DNA from 3 places in the Kitasatospora sp. NBC_01560 genome. Region 3 is predicted to be linked to each of the others. Evidence: riboswitches for the same ligand, from Rfam matches in the RefSeq annotation. Region 3 holds a riboswitch; each other region holds the start of a gene.
The links. A riboswitch is a leader RNA that binds a small molecule or an ion and turns the genes downstream of it on or off. The one in region 3 is predicted to bind cobalamin.

Region 1: another riboswitch for cobalamin. It lies ahead of OH807_RS25630 (ribonucleoside-diphosphate reductase subunit alpha); the one in region 3 lies ahead of OH807_RS29505 (cobalamin biosynthesis protein).
Region 2: another riboswitch for cobalamin. It lies ahead of metE (5-methyltetrahydropteroyltriglutamate--homocysteine S-methyltransferase); the one in region 3 lies ahead of OH807_RS29505 (cobalamin biosynthesis protein).

The regions. Positions count from the first base shown of each region.
Region 1 covers NZ_CP109364.1:5,858,532-5,863,161, forward strand. Annotated here, with positions in the region: gene OH807_RS25625 (ribonucleotide-diphosphate reductase subunit beta) at 1-913, opposite strand, end outside; gene OH807_RS25630 (ribonucleoside-diphosphate reductase subunit alpha) at 934-3,345, opposite strand; cobalamin riboswitch at 3,535-3,676, opposite strand; gene OH807_RS25635 (hypothetical protein) at 3,917-4,630, shown strand, end outside.
Region 2 covers NZ_CP109364.1:9,116,124-9,120,753, reverse strand. Annotated here, with positions in the region: gene metE (5-methyltetrahydropteroyltriglutamate--homocysteine S-methyltransferase) at 1-1,898, opposite strand, end outside; cobalamin riboswitch at 2,086-2,255, opposite strand; gene OH807_RS38895 (CARDB domain-containing protein) at 2,675-4,630, shown strand, end outside.
Region 3 covers NZ_CP109364.1:6,805,867-6,810,496, forward strand. Annotated here, with positions in the region: gene OH807_RS29500 (cobyric acid synthase) at 1-832, opposite strand, end outside; gene OH807_RS29505 (cobalamin biosynthesis protein) at 829-1,797, opposite strand; cobalamin riboswitch at 1,894-2,124, opposite strand; gene OH807_RS29510 (helix-turn-helix domain-containing protein) at 2,318-3,031, shown strand; gene OH807_RS29515 (alpha/beta hydrolase family protein) at 3,314-4,429, shown strand.

The DNA of each region.
Region 1 (4,630 bases), 950 kb from region 3:
CCTGGACGTTCTGGAGTTCCATGAAGCCGAACGGGTTCGTCGAGCCGTACCGGATCGGCATGCCCAGGCGGGCGAGGCGCTGGTCGGCCACGGCCTGGAGGTACTCGCGCATCGACGCGGTGTTCATGCCGGGCAGGCCCTCGCCGCAGAGGTCCTGGGCGAACTGGAGCTCGGCCTCGACGGCTTCCTCCAGCATCTCGGTGACCTGCTGGGCCATCTTGTCGTCGAAGAGGTCGGGCTCCTCCTCGCGCACGGTGTCCACCACCGACATCGCGAAGTCCATGTGCATGGACTCGTCGCGGAACACCCAGTTGGTGCCCGTCGCGAGCCCGTGCAGCAGGCCGCGCGAGCGGAACCAGTACACGTAGGCGAAGGCGCCGTAGAAGAACAGGCCCTCGACGCAGGCCGCGAAGCAGATCAGGTTCAGGAGGAACGCGCGGCGGTCGTCCTTGGTCTGCAGCGAGTCGATGTGGTCGACCGCGTTCATGTACTTGAAGCAGAACTGGGCCTTCTGGTGGATGGAGGGGATGTTCTCCACCGCGGCGAAGGCCGCGTTGCGGTCCTCCGGGTCCGGAAGGTAGGTGTCCAGCAGCGTCAGGTAGAACTGGACGTGCACGGCCTCCTCGAACAGCTGGCGCGACAGGTAGAGCCGCGCCTCCGGGGAGTTGATGTGCTTGTAGAGGCTCAGCACCACGTTGTTGGAGACGATCGAGTCACCGGTGGCGAAGAAGGCGACCAGCCGGCCGATCATGTGCCGCTCGCCCTCGCTCAGCTTGGCGAGGTCGGCGACGTCGGAGTGCAGGTCCACCTCCTCGACGGTCCAGGTGTTCTTGATCGCGTCCCGGTACCGGTCGTAGAACGACGGGTAGCGCATCGGGCGCAGGGTCAGCTCGAACCCGGGGTCGAGCAGCATCTTCTCGCGGTCGGGGGTGCTCACTGGCAGGCCTCGCAGGACTCGGGGTTCTCCAGGGAGCAGGCCAGCGCGGCCTCCTCCTCCGGGGTGAGGGTCGGGGCGCCCACGCTCACCGGGCCGGCCGGCACCGGGACGGCGGCGCGCGCGGTGCCGGACGCGGCCTGCGCGATCCGGGTCGCCGGGCGCGAGCGCAGGTAGTACGTGGTCTTCAGGCCGACCTTCCAGGCGTACGCGTACATCGAGCTGAGCTTGCCGATGGTGGGCGCGGCCATGAAGAGGTTCAGCGACTGGCTCTGGTCGAGGTACGGCATACGGGCCGCGGCCAGGTCGATCAGCGCGCGCTGGGGCAGCTCCCAGGCCGTCCGGTAGAGCGAACGGACCTCGGCGGGCAGCCAGTTGAGCTCCTGGACGGAGCCGTTGGCGTCGCGCAGCGCGTCCCGGGTCTGCTGGTCCCAGACGCCCAGGTCCTTGAGCTCGCGCACCAGGTACGGGTTGACCTGGAGGAACTCGCCGGAGAGGGTCTCGCGCTTGAACAGGTTGGAGACCTGCGGCTCGATGCACTCGTAGACGCCGGCGATCGAGGCGATCGTGGCCGTCGGCGCGATGGCCAGCAGCAGCGAGTTGCGCAGACCGGTCTCGGCGATCCGCACGCGCAGCTCGGCCCAGCGGCCGGCCCACTCGGGCGCGGCGCTCGGGAAGTGGTCGATGTGCAGCTCGCCGCGGGCGGCACGGGTCTCGCCGTACGCCTCGTGGCGGCCCAGCTGCTCGGCCAGGTCGGCGGAACGCTCGTACGCGGTGAGCATGATGCGCTCGGCGATCAGCGTGGAGAGCCGCTTGGCCTCGGCGGAGTCGAAGTCGATCCGCAGCTGGAAGAAGACGTCCTGGAGGCCCATCACGCCCAGGCCCACCGGGCGCCAGCGCGAGTTGGACGCGCCGGCCTCGGGGGTCGGGTAGAAGTTGATGTCCACCACGCGGTCCAGGAAGGTCACGGCGGTGCGGACGGTGGCGTCCAGCCGGTCCCAGTCCATCGCGTTCAGCAGGTCGGCGGCGGTGGCACCGGCGGCGACGTGCGCGCCGAGGTTGACCGAGCCGAGGTTGCAGACGGCGGTCTCGGAGTCGTCCGTGACCTCCAGGATCTCGGTGCAGAGGTTGGAGGAGTGCACGGTGCGACCGGGCAGCGCGGTCTGGTTGGCGGCGCGGTTGGAGGCGTCCTTGAAGGTCATCCAGCCGTTGCCGGTCTGCGCCAGGGTGCGCATCATCCGGGCGTAGAGGGTCTGCGCGGGGATGGTGCGGACGGCCTTGCCGGCCAGCTCGGCCTTGCGGTACGCCTCGTCGAAGTCGGCGCCCCAGAGGTCGACCAGCTCGGGCACGTCGGCCGGGGAGAAGAGCGACCAGTCGGCGTTGGCGTTGACCCGGCGCATGAACTCGTCCGGGATCCAGTGCGCCAGGTTGAGGTTGTGCGTGCGGCGCGCCTCCTCACCGGTGCTGTCGCGCAGCTCCAGGAACTCCTCGATGTCCGCGTGCCAGGTCTCCAGGTAGACGCAGGCCGCGCCCTTGCGGCGGCCGCCCTGGTTGACGGCGGCGACCGAGGAGTCGAGGGTGCGCAGGAACGGGACGATGCCGTTGGACTTGCCGTTGGTGCCCCGGATCAGGCTGCCGCGGGAGCGGATCCGCGAGTAGGAGAGGCCGATGCCGCCGGCGTGCTTGGAGAGGCGGGCGATCTGGGCGTACCGGGAGTAGATCGAGTCCAGGTTGTCCAGCGGCGAGTCGAGCAGGTAGCAGCTCGACATCTGCGGGTGCTTGGTGCCGGAGTTGAAGAGGGTCGGCGAGGAGGTCAGGTACTCCAGCCGACTCATCAGGCGGTACAGCTCGGCCACCTCGCGCACCGACTGCTCGTTGTCGCCGACCGCCAGGCCACAGGCGACGCGGAGCAGGAAGTGCTGCGGGGTCTCGACCACCTTGCGGGTGATCGGGTGGCGCAGCAGGTAGCGGGACTGCACGGTGCGCAGGCCGAAGTACTCGAAGCGGTCGTCGCCCTGCGGGTCGACCAGCGCGTCCAGGGTGTCTGCGTGCTTGGCGACGAAGGCCGCGGTGGTGTCGCCGATCAGGCCCTCGGCGTGGCCGACGGCGATCGAGGCGGAGAAGCAGACCGAACCCTGGCCGACCGCCTCGTCGACGATCTCCAGTGCGAGCAGGCGGGAGGCCAGCTTCGAGTACTGCGGGTCCTCGGCGATCATCGACGCTGCGGCGTCCACGGCCAGCCCGCGCAGCTCGGCGAAGTCCGAGCCGGCGTGGCGGCCGCGCAGCGCGGCGGCGGCGACATGGCCGGGGTCCACCTGCGGCAGGTCGACACTGCGGTCGGTCAGCAGCCGGAGCAGCGCGCCGCCCGGGTCGGAGACCGTCGGGACGGCGGGGGAACCCTGGGCGGGCAGGGTGACTGAGGCAGCGGTGGTCAAGGCGCTCTCTCCTGGCGGCGATCGGCGGCTGTGGATCGGGGGGCGCCGGGCCGTTCGGGGCAGGGGAGCACGGCGCGACGGCCGGAAGGCGTCGCGCGACGGTGACATCCCCGGCCCGCCCGCGAGGCCCGGAAGTGGTGCAGTGCTGGAGGCCCCTGCGGGGAGGCCGGACGGCACGCCGTCGGCAGGTACTCGGACTCGCGGGCTCTGGTCGGAGCCGCCCGCACACCGCTGCGGGGCAGTCCCGGACTCGCACCGGGTTCCCCTGCGTCGACAGCAGGATTGAGCATACATCTAGTGGTGTCCGCTCGATGCGACACCACATCTTGTGCGGCGCCGCGTGTCGGCCCGGTGACCGGTGGTACCGGAACGGGCCCGTTGCAGGGCCGGGCCGGGGCCCCGGCGGCGCCCGGGCCCGGCCCGGGCGGGTGCGCGGCCGGCGCCCGGGGGTGTCCGGATTGGGAAACGGAATGGTCACCGGGCGGGAGTTCGGTCAGGAGCATGCCCTACGATCACGGCTCATGAGGGAGCGGAGCGAGGGGGACGCATGAGCGACGGAACGGGCGCACCCGGACAGGCACCGCAGGGGCAGCAGCCGCCCGGGCCGGTGCCACCAGCGCCGTACCCCGGCGCACAGCCGGCACCGCCGGCGCCGGGCGGATTCGGCCCGCCGCCCGCCTCCTACGGGCCGCCGGTGCCCGCGCAGCAGCCGGTGGTTCCGCCGGTGCCCGTGGTGCCGCAGCCGCCCGCGCCGCAGCCCGTCCAGCCGCAGCCGGTCCACCAGCAGCCGGTGCCCCAGCCGGTCCGCCAGCAGCCGCCGCAGCCGCCCGTGCAGGCCCAGCCGCCCGCCCCGCAGCCGCCGCAGCCGGTGCAGCAGCAGCCGGTCCAGCCGCACCCCGGGCAGCCGTTCCCGCAGCAGCAGATGCCACCGCAGATGCCGCAGCAGCAGTGGCAGGCCCAGCCGCCCGCCCCGCAGCCGCACGGCGAGCCGGACTGGGCGGCGCTGGCCGACCGGAACGAGGCCGACGCCAAGCGCAAGGGCCGGCGGAGGATCATCGGCGCGGCGGTCGCCGTGGTCGTGGTCGGCGGCCTGATCGCCGGCGGCCTGATGTTCCTGAAGAAGGACGACGGCGGCAAGAAGGACCCGCTTGCCGGGCCCAGCGCGACGGCCGCCCAGTCGACGGCGCCCTCGGGCAAGGCGTCCCCGACGAGCACCCCGAGCGCCACCGCCACCCCGCCGGAGGACCCGTCCAAGGCGCTC
Region 2 (4,630 bases), 2.3 Mb from region 3:
TCCAGGTAGGCGGGGCGGCTCGCGGCGCGCAGCGGCAGGGTCTCGCGCAGCGCGGGTTCGTCGACCTGGACGACGGCCGCGCCGGCGGCCTCCAGGTCGGTGACTTCGTCGCGCAGGGCGAGGGCGACCTGGCGGGCGGTGTCGGCGAGCGGCTGGTCGTCGCGGACGAAGGACCAGGCGAGCATGGTGACCGGCCCGGTGAGCATGCCCTTGACCGGGCGGTCCGTCAGGCCCTGCGCGTAGCGGAACCAGTCGACGGTCATCGGGTGCGGGCGGGAGATGTCCCCGGCGAGCACCGGCGGGCGGACGTATCGGGTGCCGTACGACTGCACCCAGCCGTTCCGGGTGGCCAGGTAGCCGGTGAGCTGCTCGGCGAAGTACTGGACCATGTCGTTGCGTTCGGGCTCGCCGTGGACGAGGACGTCCAGGCCGGCCTTCTCCTGGTACGCGATCACCTCGCGGACCTCCTCCTCCATCCGCTCCCGGTAGGCCTCCGCGCCGATCCGGCCGGCCGTCAGATCGGCCCGGGCGACGCGCAGTTCGGTGGTCTGCGGGAAGGACCCGATGGTGGTGGTGGGCAGCAGCGGCAGGCCGAGGCGGGCGCGCTGGGCCTCGCTCCGCCGGGGGTAGGCCTGCGGCCGCCGGGCGTCGGCCTCGGTCACCGCCGCCGTACGGGCGCGGACGGCGGGGTCACGGGTGATCGGCGAGTTGACGCGGGAGGCCAGGTCGGCCCGGTTGGCGGCGAGTTCGGCGGTGATCGCGCCGGTGCCCTCGCGCAGGCCCCGGGCCAGCAGCGCCGCCTCGGCGGCCTTCTGCTTGGCGAAGGCGAGCCAGCGGGCGATCTGCGGGTCGATGTCGCGCTCGGTGCTGGCGTCGATCGGCACGTGCAGCAGCGAGCAGGATGCCGCGACGTCGACCCGGTCGGCGAGGCCGAGCAGCGTGGCCAGGGTGGCGAGGGACTTCTCCAGGTCGTTGATCCAGATGTTGCGGCCGTCCACCACCCCGGCCACCAGGCGCTTTCCGGGCAGGCCGCCGACGGCTGCGAGATCGTCCAGGTTGGCGGCGGCCGGTCCGGTGAAGTCCAGTGCCAGGCCCTCGACCGGAGCCTTGGCGAGCACCGGCAGGGCGTCGCCGAGGCGGTCGAAGTACGTCGCGACCAGCAGTTGCGGCCGGTCGGCGAGGGCGCCGAGGTCGCGGTAGGCGCGGGCGGCGGCGTTCAGTTCGGCGGGGGTGCGGTCCTGGACGAGGGCGGGCTCGTCCAGTTGCACCCACTCGGCGCCGGCGGCCTTCAGGTCCGCCAACAGCCGGGCGTAGACGGGTAGCAGGCGGTCGAGCAGGGTGATCGGCTGGAAGTCGGCGGCCACGCCCGGGGCGGGCTTGGCGAGCAGCAGGTACGTGATCGGGCCGACCAGCACCGGGCGGGCGCGGTGGCCGAGCGCCAGCGCCTCGCGCAGCTCCGCGACGGCCTTGGCCGGGTTCGCGGCGAACGTGGTGTCGGGGCCGAGTTCGGGCACCAGGTAGTGGTAGTTGGTGTCGAACCACTTGGTCATCTCCAGCGGCGCCACCTCCTGCGTGCCGCGCGCCATGGCGAAGTAGCCGTCCAACGGGTCGGCGTCGACGGCCGCCCGGTGGCGGGCCGGGATCGCGCCGACGGCCACGCTGGTGTCCAGCACGTGGTCGTAGAGCGAGAAGTCGCCGGTCGGGACCTCCGTGACGCCGGAGTCGACGAGCTGGCGCCAGTTGCCCCGGCGCAGGTCGGCGGCCGTGGCCAGCAGCACGTCGGCGGTGACCGTGCCCTTCCAGTACCCCTCGACGGCCTTCTTGAGCTCCCGGCCCCTGCCCTGGCGGGGGTAGCCGAACACGGTCGCGGTCGCCGCGTCTGCGGACTTCGTGGTCAAGGGACTCTCCTTCGCGAGTCTGTTTCCTCAAGTGCCCGAGGACGGCACGAGGACGCGAAGGGACGACGAACCAGACGGCAGGCCGGCGCTGCAAACGCGCACGCCCGATCCACCCGGTGTGGTCGCCGACCCGCCCTCGAGGTCATCGGACAGCCGCACGCGGGTCCACCGCGGGCGGGCAGCAGGCAGGTCTTCGGACTCGCGGGCACGCCCACCCTGGTTCCAGGGCGGACACCTACTGGCCGTCGCTTCCCAGACCCTCCCGGGCCCAGTGCGTCTGACGGCGGTCGTTCCCGCTCACCGCTGCGGGGCAGTCCCGGACTGGCCAATTGAAAGGCGTCACCGGGTTCCCTCTTACGACACCCCGCCTGGCGGACGGGGCGTACCAGCTACACCCGGCAGCCTACGGCCAATCCCGCGGCATCCGACCGGAGAATCACTCAACCGACCACATTCTGAGACGCCGTCGGAGCCGGCCGACCGGCTGTCACCGTCCCGGGCCCCGGTGCTGACGCCGGCCGAAGCCGGCGCCGGCCGGGCCCGGCCGGGGCCCACCGGCCCGGCGTTCAGGAATCCGGGAGGAGGACCGGGAACGGCGCTGTCCGGTGGACGGCAGTGGTTCATCCGGTGGACGTCGAACGATTGTCCGCATGAATGATCCGCAAGAAGGTCACTCATTGTGCACAAATTGTCGCACCATATGCCTATCGGTCGTGCACCTGCGGCCAACCGGACGGTCTGCGGCGATTCACCCACCCGACCGATCTGGAGCTGAGATGACGCCGAGCAGACCGTCCTTGTCCCGCCGTGGTTCAACCGCGGCCATCGGGCTGGCCCTGGCCGGCACGACGGTGCTGTGGGGATCGGGCACGGCAACGGCCCTGCCGAGGCCGGCCGACGGAACGCAGCCCAAGGCCGTCCCGCACACCCGGGCGGCATGCCCGCCCGCACCCCTGTGGGCGAACACCGGCGGCGGCGACCACCGGCTGATCGAATACAGCCCCACCGGCACGCAGCTGTTCAGCGTGCCGGTGGTGCGGGACTACGGCGACATCGGGTTCAGCGCCGACGGTGGCACGCTCTACGGGATCGACTTCCCCGGCTCCGCCCCCGCGCTGCGCACGATCGACCCGGCCACGGGGGCGGAGACGGCGTCGGTGGCAGTCACCGGCCCGGCGGCATCGCCGTCCGTCAGTGTGTTCAACGCGCTGAGCCCGTTGCCGAGCGGCCTGCTGCTGACCGGCACCTTCAGCACCAACACCATCTTCACGATCGACCCGGCCACCGGCGCGAGCGCCGTCTTCGGCGCCTCGTTCCCGGCCGGGTTCGTGTCGGCGGGTGACTTCCTCTCCCTCGCCGACGGTGACATCCTCGCCTCGGCCTCCCCCGCCGGATCGTCCGGGTCCACCCCGAGCGCGATCTTCCGGATCCACCCGGACAACACGCTCACCGAGGTCGGCACCGTCCCGACCACGTTCGGGATGGCCCTGTCCGGAAGCGACGTCTACCTGTTCGGCGCGAACGGCAACCTCAACAGGCTGACGGCCCCGATCCCGACCGCCGCGTCGACCGACCCGCTGGCGTTCACCCAGGTCAGCGCGACGGGGAACGCGTTCTTCGGCGCAACGTCGGTGCAGGACAGCGGGAACTGCAACACCGTGGCCGCCCCGTCGATCACCAAGACCGCGGCGGAGGGCTCGTTCGTCACCGGCGAGACCATCCACTACACGTACACGGTGACCAACAGGGCCGACGTACCGCTCACCACCGTCGCCGTCACCGACAACGGCCCGGGCACGCCCACGGTGACCTGCCCGGCCGGACCGCTCGCACCGGGCGCGTCGGCGAACTGCACCGCCAGCTACCCGGCCACCGCGGCGGACACCGCGGCCGGGAGGATCGTCAACACCGCCACCGTCACCGCGGCCGCGCCGACCGGCCAGGTCGTCACCGCGACGAGCAACCAGGTGAGCGTCCCGCTGCGGGCCCTGGCCGTCACGAAGAAGGCCACCGAGACCCAGTTCACGGCCGCCGGCCAGACCATCCACTACACGTACACGGTGACCAACACCGGCCAGGCGCCGCTGACCGGTGTGGGCGTCACCGACCTGACCCCGGGCGTGAACGTCTCGGGCTGCGGGGTGGACCAGCTCGCACCGGGCGCGACCACGACGTGCCAGGCCACGTACGTCACCACCGCCGCCGACGTCGCGAACAAGAACGTCACCGACCAGGGCCGGGCCACCGGCACCGCCCCCGGCGGCGAGAGCGTCACCACCACCAGCAACACGGCCGTCGTGCCCCTCGACGCCCTCGCCGTGGTGAAGAAGGCCGCCGAGGCCCAGTTCACGGCCGCCGGCCAGACCATCCACTACACGTACACGGTGACGAACAACGGCGCCGAGGCGCTGACGAGCGTCACCGTGGCGGACAACGGCCCCGGCACACCGGCGGTGACCTGCCCGGCCGGACCGCTCGCGCCCGGTACATCGGTGGACTGCACCGCGACCTACGTCACCACCGCCGCCGACGTCGCGGCCGGGAAGATCGTCAACACCGCCACCGTCACCGCGACCACGCCCTCGGGCTCCACGGTGACCGGCACCAGCAACACCGTCACCGAGCCGTTCGCCGGCCTGAAGATCGTCAAGGCCGTCCAGGAGACCGCGTTCTCGGCCCCGGGACAGGTCCTGCACTACACCTTCACCGTCACCAACACCGGCAACGTGCCC
Region 3 (4,630 bases):
CCAGCGCGTCGAGGTCGGTGAAGTTGGAGAGCCGGGGGAGGCGCAGCACGGCCACCCGCAGGACGTCCGCGCCGAGCGGCCCGCGCCCGGCGGTCCGGTCGACCACGGTGGACAGGTCGAGCGAGTCCTCGGCGTCCAGCCAGAGGTCCGGCAGCATCGGCAGCGTGCCCAGCACCGGACGGCCGGTCAGCTCGTGCAGCATCTCCAGGCCGGGGGCGAGCAACCGGGCGTCGCCGCGGAACTTGTTGACGAACCAGCCGGCCACGTGCCGCTGGTCCTCCGCGGAGAGCAGCGCCAGCGTGCCGTACATCGCGGCGAACACCCCGCCGCGGTCGATGTCGCCGACCACCACGACCGGCAGCCCGGCGGCGGTGGCCAGGCCCATGTTGGCGATGTCGCGGTCCCGCAGGTTGATCTCGGCGGGCGAGCCGGCCCCCTCGCAGATCACCACGTCGTAGCGGCCGCGCAGGTCGGCCAGGCACTCCAGGGCGCGTTCCAGCAGCACGGGCTTGCGCTCGCGGTAGTCCAGCGCGCCCACCTCGGCCACCGCCCGGCCGAGCAGCACCACCTGGCTGCGGCCGTCCGCGCCGGGCTTGAGCAGCACCGGGTTCATCGCCGCCTCGGGCTCCACCAGGGCCGCCTGCGCCTGCATCGCCTGGGCGCGGCCGATCTCGGCCCCGTCCGCGGTGACGAAGGAGTTCAGCGACATGTTCTGCGCCTTGAACGGCGCGACGCGGACGCCCTGGCGGGCCAGCCAGCGGCAGATGCCGGCGGTGACCACGCTCTTGCCCGCGTCCGAGGTCGTCCCGGCGACCAGCAGTGCGTTGCTCATCCGCGTCCCCTCCTCTTCCTGAACGCCGCCCGCACCAGCAGGTGCCCGGCGACCGTCGTACCCAGCGCCAGCGCGCCCACCCTTCGGGAGAGCACACAGGCCCGCTCGATGTCGTCCACCCCGACCGGCCGCAGCCCCTCGCCCAGGACGGGCCGGTGCTCGACCCGCTCCCCGTACTGCAGGGTGCCGCCGAGGCGGACGCCGACCGCGCCCGCGAAGGCCGACTCGGCCTGGCCCGCGTTCGGGCTGGGGTGCGCGGAGCCGTCCCGCCGCCAGACCTGCCAGGCGGTGCGCGGCTCGGGCGCGGAGGCGACGGTGAGCAGTGCGGTCAGCCGCGCGCCCGGCCAGCCCGCCACGTCGTCCAGCCGCGCCGAGGCCCAGCCGAACCGGGCGTAGCGGGGGGAGCGGTGGCCGACCATCGCGTCCAGCGTGTTGACCGCGCGGAACGCCAGCAGCCCGGGGGTGCCCGCGAGCCCGCCCCAGACCAGGGCGTTGACCACGGCGTCGGCGGTGTTCTCGGCGACCGACTCGACCACCGCGCGGGCGAGCTGCTGCTCGTCCAGGGCGCTCGGGTCGCGGCCGCACAGGTGCGGCAGGCGCTCCCGGGCGGCGGCGAGGTCGCCCGCGGCCAGCGAGCGGCCGATGGTCCGGGCCTCCCGGGTCAGCGAGGTGCCGCCGAGCACCGTCCAGGTGGCGGCGGCGGCCAGCGCGGCCCGCCCGAGCGGCCGGCGGCCGAGCAGGCGGTCGGCGGCGACCGCACCGGCCGCGACGGTGCCGACGCAGAGTGCGGTGTAGGCGGTGCCGGCGGCCCGGTCGTCGCGCCAGATCCGCCGCTCCAGCCGGCCGGCCGCGCTGCCGAAGACCGCCACCGGGTGACCACGGCGCGGGTCGCCGAACCGGGCGTCGGCGAGGTAGCCGGTCACGGCGCCCGCCGCGAAGGCGGCGGCGCGGGTCAGCGGGCGCACGTGAACGCGAGCGGCTCCCGCTGCGGGCAGCGGAGTACGACGGGGGGTGGGGCGGCCTGCATGGCGTGCGTGTCCTCACTCAGGGTCCGCGCCCTGGATCGACGTACCGGGGGCGAGAGTCTCCTGGCTTCCGGGTCCGACGCACATCCGGGCCTCCGGCGGCACCTGACGGTCCGCCGTACCGGCCTGCGCTCCCGCTCCCCGCGGGCGGGGGAAGGAGTTCGGACGTGCTCCCCGGTGACAGTGGCGGGACCGCGCCGGACTCGCACCGGCTTCCTCTGCATGCCTCCGTATTGGCTGAAGGATCCCATCACGCGGCCGGAGTACGCGTCAACCAAGGTCACGGAGGGGTTGGTCACACGTGGCCGGGGGCCGGCGCCCCGTCGCTACCTCTGATCACCACCCCGTGCAGGGGCATGACAGGCTGTGGGATCGTCCATCCCCTTGTAGACCCCTACAGGCGGGCTTCGTGTGTTCGGCGGCTGGGGAGCCGAAGCACCAAGGCCTACCGTCGGGTGCCATGCGACGCAGACAGCCCCCCGCCGTGCCCCCGGTGCCCTTCTCGCCCGCGGCCGCCCGCGCGCACCGCGCCGGTCTCGGCCTGACCCCCGAGCAGGTGGCCGAGGGCATGGCCGCGCACGGGGTCCGGCTGCTGCCCGCCCATGTGCTCGGCTGGGAGAGCGGCGAGCTGCGCCCCACCGAGGAGGAGTTCATCGCGCTGGCCCGCGCCCTCTGGTGCCCGCCCGCGCAGCTGATGGGCGCCCGGCCGGCCCGGCTGCGGGACTTCCGGGTCGCCCGCGAGCTGAACCAGGAGAACGCCGCCCGCCGGATCGGCATCCCGCTGCGGCAGTACCAGCAGGCCGAGGCCACCGGCCGCTGGGACGGCGGCCAGGAGGAGTCGTACGCGCTCGCCCAGGTGCTCGGCCTGCGGCTGCGCGAGCTGGTCGCGGTGACGGGCCGCCGGGACGAGCTGGACCGGCTGCTGCGGCAGTGCGTGGACGGCCGCTGGCAGGCGCACGTCCGGGCGATCGGCCGGATCGTGCCGGTGCCCGAGCAGGGCCTCGCCACCGTGCTGGCGGCGCTGCAGAACGAGTACCAGGTGTCCTCCCACTGGGGCGCCGGCACCTGGGGCTCCCCGGCGCCGGCGGCGCGCGAGCCGGCGCAGCCGGAGCAGCCGTTGGGCGAGCGGTTCTGGGGGCTGCTGGCCCGGCAGGCGACCGACATCCCGGCCTGACCCGGGGCGCCCCGTCCCGCTGCTCCCCTCCGTCCGTCCCTTCCGTCGGTCCCTTCCGTCCGTCCCCTGCGTCCGTCCCCTGCGCGTCTCCGGGTGCCCCCGGCCCGGCGAGCCCCGTCCGGATGCACCCGGACGGCCGTGCCGGGTGGCCGTCCGCCGGCTCCGCGAGTGGACTGGTGGGCACACTGCCCGGTCCGGGACGAGCTCCGGAACGCGTGCCGGGACGCGGGCGCAGCGGCCGGGTCGAACCGGGCGGCCGGGACGAACAGAGCGGGGAGCGACATGCGTTGGGGAATCGCAGCCACCGTGGCGGCCGCCGCCGTCGGTGCCGGGGCCGCCGTACTGGTCATCGGGAGGAGGGCGTCCGAGCGGATGGTCAGCCCCGTGGCGGCGCGGAAGCGGACCGGCGGCCCCGTCGTGGTCCAGAGCCTCGGTGCCGGGCGCGTCACCTTCACCCGCAGCCCGGAGAGCGCCCGCCCGGGCCGCTGGGCCGTCGAGTGGGGGGAGAACGGGCACGCCGTCGTCGAGGAGATCCTGCACGCCGACGCGCAGGGCGTGACCAGGCGGCTGGTCCGTGCCGACCGCGGCACCCTGGTGCCCGGCACGGTCGTACGCTTCACCCCCCGGGTGTACCTGGGGGACCCTCTCAGCGCCCTCGGCCTGCCGTTCACCGAGACCGCCGCCGAGGGCGAGCTCGGCGCCCTCCCCGCCTGGTACGTCGACGGCCGGCGCGGCACCTGGGTCGTCCTGGTGCACGGCACCGGCGCCGACCGGCAGCAGGCCCTGCCGGTGATCGCGCTGCTGGAGCGGCTCGGCCTGCCCAGCCTCGCCGTCACCTACCGCGGGGACGCCGACGCACCCCCCTCCCCGGACGGCCTCGGGCACTTCGGCGAGACCGAGTGGCGGGACGTCGAGGCGGCCGTCCGGCTGGCCCTGGAGCACGGCGCCGGCCGGGTCGTCCTCTACGGCTGGGGCGTCGGCGGGACGGTCGCCCTGCAGACCGCCGCCCGCTCCACGTGGGCCTCCTCGGTCAGCAGCATCGTCCTGGACTCTCCCGTCCTCGACCTGCCCGCCACCGCCCGCCGGGGCGCCGCCCGGGCCGGCTACCCCGGCGCCGCGGCCGAGCTCGGCGCGCTCGCGGTCGAGGGCCGCACCGGCGTGGACCTGGCCGACTTCGCCCGGATCGCCGACGGCACCGACCTGCGGGTGCCCACCCTCGTCCTGCACGGCCCGGACGACCCGGTGGCGCCCTGGCGGGCCGCCGCCCGGCTGGCCGGCCGGCGGCCCGACGTGGTCAGCCTCCAGGGCGTCCCCGGCGGCGACCACGCGGCCCTGTGGAACGCCGATCCGGCCGCGTACGAGGAACTGCTCCGGCGCTGGCTCACCCCGTTCCTCTGACCGTTCCCCTGAGCGTTCCGCCGCCCTTTTCCGCGGCCTTTTCCCGGGCCTTTCCCCGGTCCTTTCCGCGGCCCCGTTCCCCCGGCCCGTGTGCCCGCCCTTCCCCGGTCCTCCCCGCTCCTCCCCGGGCGGCCGCCGCCCGCCGCGCCCGCCCCTCTCCCACCGTCCGGCGGGCCCGCTGCGCCCCGCCGGGCCTTCGCG